DNA from 3 places in the Granulosicoccus antarcticus IMCC3135 genome. Region 2 is predicted to be linked to each of the others. Evidence: riboswitches for the same ligand, from Rfam matches in the RefSeq annotation. Region 2 holds a riboswitch; each other region holds the start of a gene.
What was found. Region 2 has a riboswitch for thiamine pyrophosphate ahead of IMCC3135_RS09640 (3-oxoacyl-ACP reductase). Riboswitches for the same ligand answer to the same signal wherever they lie in the genome.
Positions count from the first base shown of each region.

Region 1 (4,210 bases), 2.3 Mb from region 2:
TCAGGCCAATGGCACTGATGATGCCCAGACAGCTGCCGATCACCAGGCCGACAACGATCTCGAAACCCGTGATCAATGAATGAGAGGCCAGTGATTGGGCGTGCGTCAGGACAGATTCGAAGACGGCCAAGGGGGCTGGCAGCATGAATTTCGGGATGCCCGTTATGCTCACCAGCAATTGCCAGAACACAAGGATGCTGGCAGCGGTGATGACAAAGTTCAGCAGCGCGGGGCGTTGTGTTGTTGGCAGCTTTTGCATATCAGGCGGCATCCACTTGCCTGCTCAGCGATTGCAGGTGATGCCATACCGTGGGTAGGTGCTGCATGACATAGGCATCATCCATGGCGCGAGGCGCAGCTGTCGACAGGCGAATGCTGTGAATGGATGAGGGCGATGCAGCACTGAGTACGTGGACTGCCTGTGACAGGCGCAGCGCCTCAATCGGATCATGGGTTACCAGCAGTACCGTGCGCTTTGATAACAGATCGAAGGCGAGTAGTTGCAGTTCATCTCGGGTGATGGCATCCAGTCGACTGAAGGGTTCGTCCATCAGTACGACAGGTTGATCCTCGAACAGGGTGCGGGCCAGGGCTATGCGCTGGCGCATTCCTCCTGAGAGCACAGCCGGTAGAGCATCGGCCCAGTCAGCCAGGCCGACTTGTTCAATCAGTGCCTGCGCGCGTTGCCGGTTGGCAGGGCTGCGTTCGCCACGCAAGCGGGCTCCCAGCTGCACATTGTCCAGATTCGACAACCAGGGTAGTAGGCCGTCCTCCTGTGCCATATAGGCAATCTGTCGGGATGCGCTCGGTTTGCCAAAGCTTGTAATGCAGCCCGAATCGGGCTGCTGCAAGCCTGCTACCAGCCTCAGGAGGCAGGATTTGCCTGCGCCACTGCGGCCCAGAATACTGTGCCATTGAGCCGATTCCATGCTGAGTGTCAGGCGATCAAAAATGCAATGCTCACCCAGTGTCAGGCTGACTGCCTGCAACTCGATGGCCGGAGCCTGAGTCACCTTCAACTCCACAGTGCATGAAAATGATGTACGGGACCGTGACCGTGCCCCACGTCCAGTTGATCGGCACAGGCAATCGCTTCGTGTATGTATTGCTCGGCGATGGCGATGGCTGTGTGCAAAGGCAGTCCTTTGGCTATTTCGGCAGTGATGGCCGATGACAAGGTGCAGCCGGTGCCATGTGTGTTGCTGGTGGGGATGCGTGGGTAGCAGAAGCGATGGATGGCGCCGTCTTGTAATAACAGATCGGTGCTGTCCGAGGATGCCAGGTGTCCGCCCTTGAGTAGAACCGCCGAGCAGCCGAACCGGCTCAGTGCCCTTGCCTGTGCTTCCATCTGCGCCTCGCTGCTGGCCTCGACATCACCCAAGAGCATGGCAGCTTCGGGGATGTTGGGAGTGATGAGGGTGGCTCGCGGGAAGAGGATGTCGCGCAAGGCCTCAATGGCGTCTGAGTGCAGTAATGAATCGCCACTCTTGGCCACCATGACAGGGTCAAGCACGACGGGGATGTCGGGGTATTGGTCGAGCACCACGCCGATGGCTTCAATGATGGGAATGCTGGCAAGCATGCCGATCTTGATGGCATCGACCTTCAGATCGGACAGGACGGCGACGAGTTGTTGCGTCACGAATTCAGGCGCCACCTCATGAATGGCACTGACCGAGCAGGTGTTCTGGGCAGTTAACGCGGTGATGGTGGAGGCGCCATAAACGCCTCGGGCGCTGAAAGTCTTCAGGTCTGCCTGGATGCCCGCACCACCGCCCGAATCCGATCCGGCAATGGTCATGGCGATCGGGATTCGCTGTCGCTGGGTATCAGCGCTCTGGGGCGGCAAGCTGGTTTTGTTGGTCTGCATGATTCACTCCTCGGCTAATACCGAGTGTGAAAGAGACCGGGGCATGGGAATCATGGTCATTCCCTTGGCTTGATCCCTTCGTCGGCATTATCCGCATCAGGTTCAGCGGGATCGTGCAGACATCTGCAGCATCTCAGCCGAACCCCCATGCGATATGGTTGTCCAGCACCCCGTCAAGTGGGCCAGAGACTAACATGCTATTTGGCTGATCGCCAACGCCTTATGCAATTATCGGCAAGCTTGCGCGCAAGCCATGCACCATTGCTGAGCCTATAAAGATGCTATCGATGAGGGGGACAGTTGTGCAGGATGAGGATATCTGGTATCAATCACACGCAATGCACATGGGAGTAGAGTGGGGGTATGTGGGGAGTTCAGGCTGTCGGACGTCCTGGATTGTCTGGTGTATTTCATCTTCCGTGTCTCTGCCACTTGTGGCAACAATCTGCAATTATCTAGAGAAAACAAGATGCTCAAGAACATAGTCCGAACAATGGTTGGATTCGCCCTCATCAGCACGGCTCATGCTCAAGAGGAAAAGGTTCTCAATATCTACAACTGGTCGGATTACATTGCCAAAGATACCATTGCCAATTTCGAGGCAGAAACCGGCATCAAGGTCAACTACGATGTCTATGACTCCAATGAGCTGCTGGAATCCAAGCTGATAGCAGGTAGCAGTGGCTACGATGTTGTCGTGCCCACAGCACCTTTCCTGGAGCGACAGATCATGTCGGGTGTCTTCGCAGAGCTTGATCGCAGCAAGCTGTCCAATTACGGCAATCTGGATACCGAGATCCTGACACGCATGGCCGCTCATGATCCGGACAATGCCCATTCTGTGCCTTATACCTGGGGGACGACAGGTTTTGCCTACAACGTTGACAAGGTGGCCGCTGCAATGCCCGATGCGCCGGTGGATAGCTGGGACATGATCCTGAACCCTGAGGTTGCGGAGAAGTTCCAGTCATGTGGCGTGACGGTGGCGGAGGCGCCAACCGAGGTCTTCGGTATTGTCATGGCCTATCTGGGAAAAGACCCTTATAGCAACGACGTCAAGGATGTCGAATTATTCGAAGAGCATATGTTGAAGGTACGACCTTTCATCAAGTATTTTCATTCATCACAGAATATCAATGACCTTGCCAACGGTGAGATATGCGTGTCCATGGGATACAACGGCGATATGCTGATTGCCCGCGATCGCGCCAGCGAAGCTTCGAATGGTGTCGATATCAAGTATGTCATTCCCAAAGAAGGTGCCGCTATCTGGTTCGACAGCCTGGCCGTGCCTGCTGATGCTCCCCATCCGGACAATGCTCATCAGTTCATCAACTACATGATGAGACCGCAGGTCATTGCTGATGTTTCCAACTATGTTTTCTATGCCAATGCCAACAGCGCATCAACGGAATTTGTCTCTGACGAAGTGAAGAGCGATCCGGCTATCTACCCTTCAGAAGCCGTCAAGGCTTTGCTGTTCGCCGACTTGGCGGACGAGAGAAAGTTTACCCGGGCGCTCTCCAGAGCCTGGACCACCATCAAGACTGGTAAGTAGGTAGCACGGCTGGCCCAGCCGGATTCAGCGATACCCTGAACCAGAATGACCTGGTTCAGGGCAATTTGAGCAAGTGGAGATATCAACAATGGCTGATACCGGTGAGCTGGCAAGCAAGGTGAAGGTGCCATGGAATGACGCGGAGGCAAAGCCCTATATACAGCTGGAGAACGTGACCAAGAAGTTCGGTAACTTTTCGGCTGTCGACAATGTCTCGCTGGATATCTACAAATCAGAGCTGTTCTGTCTGTTGGGTGGGTCGGGGTGCGGCAAGTCGACTCTGCTGAGAATGCTGGCAGGATTTGAGGAGCTTAGCAGCGGGCGCATTCTGCTCGATGGCGTCGACATGGCCGGTATTCCGCCTTATGAGCGACCTGTCAACATGATGTTTCAGTCTTATGCCTTGTTTCCGCATATGACAATCGAAGCCAATGTGGCCTTCGGCCTCAAGCAGGAGGGCGTTGCCAAGGCCGACATCAACAAGCGTGTGACTGACATGCTGGAGATGGTGAAACTAGGCGATTTCAGGAAACGCAAGCCGCACCAGTTGTCCGGCGGGCAGCGACAGCGTGTGGCACTGGCCCGGGCACTGATCAAGCAGCCAAAGCTGTTATTGCTGGATGAGCCACTGGGTGCGTTGGACAGAAAGCTGCGGGAGAATACGCAGTTTGAACTGATGACCTTGCAGGAAGAGCTGGACATCACCTTTGTGGTGGTGACCCATGATCAGGAAGAAGCCATGACGCTTTCCAGCCGCATCGGTGTCATGGACAAGGGACGCA
Region 1 is NZ_CP018632.1:4,525,308-4,529,517, reverse strand. It holds gene IMCC3135_RS19585 (ABC transporter permease) at 1-259, opposite strand, end outside; gene IMCC3135_RS19580 (ABC transporter ATP-binding protein) at 261-1,013, opposite strand; gene thiD (bifunctional hydroxymethylpyrimidine kinase/phosphomethylpyrimidine kinase) at 1,016-1,870, opposite strand; TPP riboswitch at 1,927-2,053, opposite strand; gene IMCC3135_RS19570 (polyamine ABC transporter substrate-binding protein) at 2,340-3,428, shown strand; gene IMCC3135_RS19565 (ABC transporter ATP-binding protein) at 3,517-4,210, shown strand, end outside.
Region 1: linked by a shared signal. The riboswitch ahead of thiD (bifunctional hydroxymethylpyrimidine kinase/phosphomethylpyrimidine kinase) and the one ahead of IMCC3135_RS09640 (3-oxoacyl-ACP reductase) in region 2 are both predicted to bind thiamine pyrophosphate.

Region 2 (4,210 bases):
CCGGTGGTATGAAGGCGGCAGCCGTGGCAGCACAGCGTGGTCATGCAGTGACATTATATGAGGCCTCATCCAGGCTGGGTGGGCAGGCACTGCTTGCGCAGCTATTGCCAGGGCGTAGTGAATTTGGGGGCATCGTGACCAATCTGTCACGCGAACTGGAATTGGCGGGTGTCACTGTGGTGCGGGGAGCCTCTGTAGACAGAGCCTTGATCGACGCTGAATGTCCTGATGTGGTGATTCTTGCGACTGGTGCAAAACCACGTTGGCCACAGAGCGCAGAAATATCTGAAGATGCGCCGGTTGTCGATGCCTGGCAAGTGCTTCAGGGGCAGGCAAATGTGGGCTCACGGGTCGTCATCGCCGATTGGCGTTGTGATTGGGTTGGTGTGGGGATTGCCGAGTTGCTGGCAGAAGGCGGGCGGCACGTTCGACTGGCCGTCAACGGGCTGCATGCAGGCGAATTGTTGCCGGGTTATGTCCGTGATATGGCGGTGGCAAGACTGCACCGGCTGGGGGTCGAGATCATTCCCTATGCGCGGCTGTTCGGGTGCGATTCACAGACGGTCTATCTGCAACACACATCGAGTGAAGAGCCCATCATTATTGATGATGTTGACACCCTGGTGCTTGCCCAGGGGCAAATATCGGAGTGCACGCTTCTGGATGAGCTGGAGAGTGCAGACATCGCGCTGGTGGCCATCGGAGACTGTGTTGCAGCGCGAACGGCAGAGGAGGCAGTGCTCGAAGGTCTCAAGGCGGCATGGACGTTGTAATCTGAGAACAGGTGCGTTGTATGGGGTATTGCGCAGACATCCGGTATCCTAACCCTCAATTTTTCGCACTTGCTGCGCCAGAAGTGAGAAGTCAAAGAGTTTTCCCTGAGGTAGGAGCAGCAGTAAAAGCGATACGGCGACCGGTACCAGCGAGGCCAGCAGGAAGGACTCAAGCAGGTTCGTAATGGGCGCTCCCGGTAATGGAAATACCACAAGTCCGGCCACCAGACCTGCGAAGGTGCTGATCGCAGCATTGTAGCTCTGATAGCGGGCGTTGTAGAAGCCGAAAAATACCGGGAAGGCGGCCGCGCAGCACAACAGGTCTGCCAGCAGAAACAGGTACAGTACGCTGTAACCCTGGGCGGCGACAAACAACACTGGGATCGACAGCAGAACGATCAGCCAGCGCGACAAGGACAACAGATCATGGTTTCTCAGTCGCGGCAACAGGCGGTGCAGGTCCACCACCATGATACTAGTGAGCCCACTGATGGTGGAGTCGGCACTGCTCATGATCAGCGCTAGCCCGAATGGCAGCAAGCCGATGGCAAACCATAGTGGTACATCGCTCAGTAGTACGCTGAAGAGGGCTACGGAGCCGTCGCCCGGCAAGTCCAGCCCTACAAATGCCAGTCCAAACAGACCCATGATGAAAATGATGGGAAAACTGAAAAGACCACTGAGGATAAAGCCATTACGGATGACCTTGTTATCGCGGGCGGCAAATATACGTTGCCAGGTGCCTTGATAGAAGAGCCCGGTCAGAACGACCGCAATAAAGAACGTCAGCCCGGATTTCAGGCCGTTGATATCCAACGGGTTCAGCAGGTGCGGCGCTTTTTCCTGCAAGCCCTGGATTGCCGGTGCGAGACCGCCGGCGGCTTGCCAGCCAAAACCGATCAGCAATGCCAGAAATGGCAAAATAACCAGCATCTGTATACGGTCGGTAAAGATGGTCACACGCAACCCGCCGTAGAGGGTGTAAAGCAAGGTGGCAGCCATGACGATGCTGGCAGTCAGCCATAATGGTACCGGTGCGAGCAGGGAGACCATTTTTGCAATGGCTGTCAAACCTGCAGTCAGACTGATGCAAAGATAGAAAATCATGATGGCGAGCACAAAGCTGTACATCACGCGGCCATAGCGGCCCAGAACAAACTCGGTGAGTGTGTGGCCTTCTGGCATCAGCGTCCGGATGCGACTGCCCAGAGGAATCATGATCAGGCGCGGAGCCAGAGCACCCAGTGCGTAGCCGATTATGGCACCGATACCGCCCCAGGTAGCAGCCTGAGCCGGACCAAACAATATCCAGGTACCCATGGTGGTGGCCAGCAGTGTCAACAGGGTTGCGGAACTGCTCTGGCTGTTTCGGGCAACCAGAAAATCGTCCAGTTTGTCTTTTTTGCGACGAGCGTAGAGCAGACCGGGGATGGCGAACAGAGCGGCGAATATAATCAGCCAGACAAGGGCTGTATAGATACTGAACATCGTTGTCTTCCTTGCCGTCACCGGCGCTAACGTTATCGCCAAAGATGGCGGGTCACTGGAATGACAGCGAGAAAGGAAGGGGCACGAAACCAAGCGTAGAGCAGGCATTTCCTTCCCTTCGCCGGCATTATCCGGATCAGGTTCAAAGGGTTACCGCACAAAGTGCGGTGTCTCAGCCGTTTTCTACGGCACCCCCAGGAGTGAGCACAGAGTAGGAAATAAAAACGTGATTGTCAATTGCTGTTATCAGGCCTTGTATTTTTCGACATTCGTTGTGCTATGGTCTTGGCTCGACACGGGGTGTCCTGCTTGCAGGGCTGAGAAAAAACCCGTTGAACCTGATCCAGCTCATACTGGCGAAGGGATGTCAGTAGCCGGCCCATAACCGCGTCTGCCCATTCATGCCTTTGCCTCACTTCTGAGGTTTTCATGCAACAATCTTTCCGTCTCGACCAACAACTGGTTCTGGTTACCGGTGGTGCCCGTGGCTTGGGTGAACACCTGGTACGTGCTTTTCTGCGTGAAGGGGCCACAGTTGTCATAAATTATTTTAATAGCGCCGAAGCAGCCAACAAGCTGGTCAACGTAGCGCCAGAGCGCGCACTGGCAGTGCAGGCCGATGTGACTGACCGTGCGGCAGTGCAAGCGATGTTCGATCAGGCACGTCAGCACTTCGGACGTCCGGTGACAACCGTGATCAATAATGCTCTGCCGGAATTTTCATTCAACGGTGATGCACGCCCAAACGTTGAGCAGTTGAGCTGGGACGATCTGAATCAGCAATTCATGGGAGTGGTTGGAGGGGCGCTGAACACGACTCAGGCTGCACTGGCGGGTATGCGTGAGGTGGGGTTTGGCCGTATTGTGAATGTTGGGACCAATCTGTTCCAGAATCCGGTGGTGCCGTACCATGATTATACGGCTGGCAAGGCTGCATTGTTGTCACTGACGCGCACACTGTCGCAAGATCTGGGTCCCGATAACATCACGGTAAACATGGTATCCGGGGGGCTGTTGCGTACCACCGATGCCTCTGCCGCAACGCCCGATGAGGTGTTTGATTTCATTGCCGCCAGCACGCCTCTGCGGCGGGTAACCACACCTGCAGAATTTGCCGATGCCACTTTGTTTTTTGCTTCGACCTGGGCGCGTTCAGTGACCGGACAAAATCTGGTGGTTGACGGCGGCCTGGTTAAAAACTGATGGGGGCCATCGGGGTGAATAGTCGCATGATGCACTTGAACCTGTTTTTAATGGGGTGCGGGCATCATCGAGCCGCCTGGCGACATCCACAGTCGTCAGTGGAACAATTGGGCGATATTCGCTATTACGAGCGCCTGGCGCAATTGGCAGAACGCGGCAAACTGGACGCCGTCTTCTTCGCCGACAGCGGTGCCGCAGGTAATGTATCGGATGGCAGTTGGTGGTATCTGGAGCCGCTCACCGCTATCGCTGCCATGAGTCGGGCAACACAGCACATCGGATTTATCAGCACCGTCTCCAGTACCTTTTACACACCATTCCATGCCGCTCGTCTACTGGCATCACTGGATCACATCTCCAGTGGTCGTATCGGCTGGAATGTAGTCACCTCCATGTTTGATGTGGAGGCACGCAACCACGGTTATGAGAGCATGCCAGATCATGCCGAACGTTATCGGCGTGCTGAAGAGTTTGTGCAGGCCGTGCTGGGGTTGTGGGATTCCTGGGATGACGATGCTTTGTTGTTTGATCGTCAGGGCCATTATGCAGACCCGGACAAGGTACGATCGATCAATCATCACGGCGAGTTCTTCCAGGTAGATGGTCCACTGAATGTGCCACGTCCGGTACAAGGACACCCGGTACTGTTTCAGGCCGGCTCCTCAGAGCAGGGCCGGGAGCTGGCGACCCGGTATGCTGAGGCAATTTACGCCGTGGCCTACGATTTGCCGGCAGCACAAGATTAT
Region 2 is NZ_CP018632.1:2,206,990-2,211,199, forward strand. It holds gene IMCC3135_RS09630 (oxidoreductase) at 1-773, shown strand, start outside; gene IMCC3135_RS09635 (sodium:solute symporter family transporter) at 822-2,261, opposite strand; TPP riboswitch at 2,358-2,467, opposite strand; TPP riboswitch at 2,548-2,643, shown strand; gene IMCC3135_RS09640 (3-oxoacyl-ACP reductase) at 2,691-3,464, shown strand; gene IMCC3135_RS09645 (LLM class flavin-dependent oxidoreductase) at 3,491-4,210, shown strand, end outside.

Region 3 (4,210 bases), 2.7 Mb from region 2:
GGAGGCGCCGCGGAGGAAAATCCGGGACGGCGACCTTTATGGGTGTCTGCTACCAAGGTGAACTGGGGCACCAAAAGCACGCCTCCACCCGACGCACGCACGTCCAGATTCATCTTCCCCTGCTCGTCGGAGAACAGTCGATAGCTGAGAATTCTCTCTGCCAGCTCCGCGACATTTTTATGGGTGTCTGATTTCTCGATGCCGATAAGCGTCAACATACCGGCACCTATATAGGCGCTGATTTGACCTTCGATAGTCACGGAGGCTTCGGTTACGCGCTGTATCAATGCAATCATAAAAGATCAAATAAAAGCAACATAATGCATATTTTAGTGAAAGTAGGAAAATTCCTACAACAAAATCAGTCATTTCCTACGCAAATACGAGGAATTTCCGATGGCAGTTCATCCTCGATATGCCGATAATATGCCGTGTGGTCAGGGAACTACCACAAACAAGGATGTCACACGGACGATACAAGTAAACAAGGAAGTTCAGCTCATGATGAGCTGCAGTTTTGATGACCACGTCAACCTGAGGGGCCAATGGATGGCTCAGCCCGGCCAACGGATGGCCGGGTTTTTGGTGGTTGAGCATCCTATGCTCCCCCAATGCCCTGTCAGGCGACCCTTCACTCCCAGCCAGACCTACCGCCTAGCATTGCTCCCATGGCAAGTCCTCGAAACGCCAGCCAGCCACCGTATTGCGGTGATGAGCGTCATCCAGCGGCCCTTCAAAGCCTCCTTCAATGACGCTGATATCACTCAGGCCATCACTAGCCAGAGCCTCTGCGGCATCCAGAGAACGGTTGCCGCTCCTGCAAATAAGGAAAACCGGTGAAGAACGGCGCCCTTTTGCAGACACCCGCCCCAATAAGGCTTTTCTGACATTCGCAACGAAGTTGACGTTGACGACCCAGTCAGGTGCATCAATCCACGGAACATTGACCGCGCCCCGCGGATGTCCGATCATCAGAAATTCCATATCCGAGCGAACATCAATCAGAGTCACTCCAGGCTCCGATTGCATGATTGCCCAGGCATCGGTTGGTGAAATGGACTCAATCGCCACAGCGCTGTCGCTCATGCAGTACTCCGTTAAACAATGGATTCACTAGTCGAACCAGATTCTAACGACAAGTCACCCTCATTTGCACCAGCTAAACTATTGCTTCGTCTCACACAGGTTTCTCAGATGTCCGTACTGCTCATCCGCACCTTGAGCCGGGCGCTCAGCTGGCTACCCTTCCATGCCAACCAGTCGCTGGGAGCGACACTTGGCCGCCTTGCCTGGCGACTAAACGGCAAACTGCGAAGAATAACCGAGATAAACATCGACCTGTGCTACTCGCAACTGCCCGAACACGAGCGCCGCGAACTGGTGCGTAACAGCCTGATCGAGACCGGCCGTCAGTTAACTGAAAGCGCTTGGATCTGGCATCGCCCTATCGAACAGAGTGACGAAAAAATCGTCGAAATACGAGGCCAGAACTGGCTGGATGAAGCGCAGCAATCCGGCAAAGGCTGCCTCATGGTGTCCCCACACCTGGGAAATTGGGAACTGTGCTCCTTGCCACTGTCCCGCCAGGAGCCGTTCACCTATTTCTACAGAAAACCCCGTCAAGCAGGTATGGACAAGGTTCTGCTGCGTTGGCGAGCTCACCTGCGAGGCCAACCGGCGACTCTCGATGTCTCAGGCATCAAGCAAGGCCTGAAAATTCTGAAGGCGGGAGGACTGGTAGGAATTCTTCCCGACCAGGAACCAGACCGAAACAACGGACACTTCGCCCCCTTTTTCAACAAGCGAACACTGACCATGACTTTGCTGTCACGGCTAGCCAATCGCAGTGGCGCTGTGGTGCTTTTCTGTGTCGTAGAGAGGTTGCCGCGCGGCAAGGGCTGGATTTTTCACATCATTCCGGCTGACAAGGCTGTCGCCAGCCGTGATATCGATGAAGCCACGATAGCCCTGAACCGGGGCGTCGAACGCTGCATTGAGCTCTGTCCTGCGCAATATCTGTGGAGCTACAAGCGCTTCAATACCCCTGAGGATGGCGCGCGCAGCCCCTATCGCTAAAACAACACACGCAGTCCGCCCTCTTGCAAGCAGATCGAACATGCCGCACACTTGCACCCGCGACAACACTGTCGCCATAACCATGATGACTCAACGGGGTGCCGCAAGGCTGAGAGTCCGGCAGATTAAAGCCGGCACAACCCGCAGAACCTGAACCGGCTAGCACCGGCGTAGGGATTGAGTTGCAGTGCCTTCGTCAGGTCATCATTCACAGATTCAACGATGATTATGACAAGCCTGCTTTCTGCGACTTTTTCCAATCCATTCGCCTTCTCGCGTACCGCGCTCGCATCAATGCTGGCTGCAAGCTGTATCGGCATGATGACTCTGCCAACCAGTGCCACGGCAGCCGAACGCACCTTGACCGTCTACACCTACGAATCCTTCACCTCTGAATGGGGTCCTGGCCCAGCCATCAAAGCAGGATTCGAAGAACAATGCGGTGACTGCTCCATCGATTTTGTGGCGCTGGATAGCTCGGCAGGCATTCTTAATCGAGTGCAACTGGAAGGCGATTCAAGTCGTGCCGATGTCGTTCTCGGCCTGGATACCAACCTGATGGCTATCGCAGAAGACAGCGGGCTACTGGCCGACTCTGAGGTGGACACCAGTTCACTCACATTACCCGTCAAATGGGAGTCCGATATTTTCGTCCCGTTCGACTATGGCTATTTCGCCTTCGTCTACGACACCGAAGCACTGGCAACACCACCTACCAGCTTTGAAGAACTGATCAACGCACCGGATGAGGTCAAGATCATCATTCAGGACCCTCGCACCAGCACACCGGGCCTGGGTCTGCTGATGTGGATGAAATCTGTCTACGGCGACAAGGCTGCTGAAAAATGGCAAGCGCTGCAACCACGCATTCTGACGGTCACCAAAGGCTGGAGTGAGTCCTACTTCTCCCTCTTTCTCAATGGCGAAGCCCCTATGGTGCTCAGCTACAGCACCTCGCCCGGCTATCACATGGAAATAGACAAGACGGAACGCTACCAGGCTGCCTCATTCAGCGACGGCCATTACCTTCAAATAGAAGTCGCCGCCTTGCTCAAACGATCTGAAAACCTTGAGCTGGGTCGTGAATTTCTGAGCTACCTGACCAGTAAAGAGGCACAGACAAGCATTCCGCTGGGCAACGTCATGTACCCGGTAGTTGACCTGGGCGATCAGCTACCTGCCTCTTTTGACAAGCTGATCGAGCCTGTCAAAACTCTGCAATTCTCGCCATTGGAAGTCAAAGACAATCGCAAGCAATGGATCAATGAATGGCTGGAGGCATCCACCGCAGGCTGACCGATGTCTATTCGCTGGCCTTGGTGGTCAAGTGGTGCCATTGCATTACTGCTGATTGCCGGCCTTACGCTGCTGCCCATGGCCGCCATGTTTCTGGAGGCCGGCAGCATTGAATGGCGCAGCATTTTCGCTAATAGCTACCTGCAAAGCGTCGTCCGGTTCAGTGTATCTCAGGCAATCCTGTCGACGCTATTGGCCTTGTTGACGGCAATTCCAGTCGCGTTGGCCTTGTCACACAAACCGGCATTTACAGGCCGCTCTCTGATCATCTCGGTGTTCAGCCTGTCTCTGGTCATACCGACCATCGTAGCGATCTACGGCATTGTTGCGGTATTTGGCCGCAGCGGCTGGTTAAATGAGTTGCTTGCATTTCTCTCAATCCAGCCCGTAGGACTCTACGGCTTGCCTGGCATTCTGATAGCGCATGTATTCTTCAACATGCCGCTGGCTACTCGCATTTTTCTAAACAGCCTGGAGACCATTCCAGAGGATAACTGGCGTTTGTGCAAACAGTTGGGCATGAGCCCCTGGGCCATATTCCGATTTGTTGAATGGGACCGCTTGCGCAATCAACTGCCCGGATTGGCGCTACTGATATTTACTCTGTGCTTCACCAGCTTTGCCATCATCATGACTCTGGGCGGTGGACCTCGCTCAACCACTATCGAAGTCGCCATCTACCAGGCACTGCGTTTCGAATTCGATATTACTCAAGCAGTGGCTCTGGCAAGCATCCAATTGGTAATCTGCCTTGCATTAATGGCGTTGAGTACAGTACTGCGCCACAACAGCAGCATGGACTTTCATGCCTACATACCACTGCGTGAGAAGAAATCCG
Region 3 is NZ_CP018632.1:7,315,752-7,319,961, forward strand. It holds gene dtd (D-aminoacyl-tRNA deacylase) at 1-296, opposite strand, end outside; gene IMCC3135_RS31765 (rhodanese-like domain-containing protein) at 655-1,086, opposite strand; gene IMCC3135_RS31770 (lysophospholipid acyltransferase family protein) at 1,195-2,076, shown strand; TPP riboswitch at 2,161-2,270, shown strand; gene thiB (thiamine ABC transporter substrate binding subunit) at 2,299-3,372, shown strand; gene thiP (thiamine/thiamine pyrophosphate ABC transporter permease) at 3,376-4,210, shown strand, end outside.
Region 3: linked by a shared signal. The riboswitch ahead of thiB (thiamine ABC transporter substrate binding subunit) and the one ahead of IMCC3135_RS09640 (3-oxoacyl-ACP reductase) in region 2 are both predicted to bind thiamine pyrophosphate.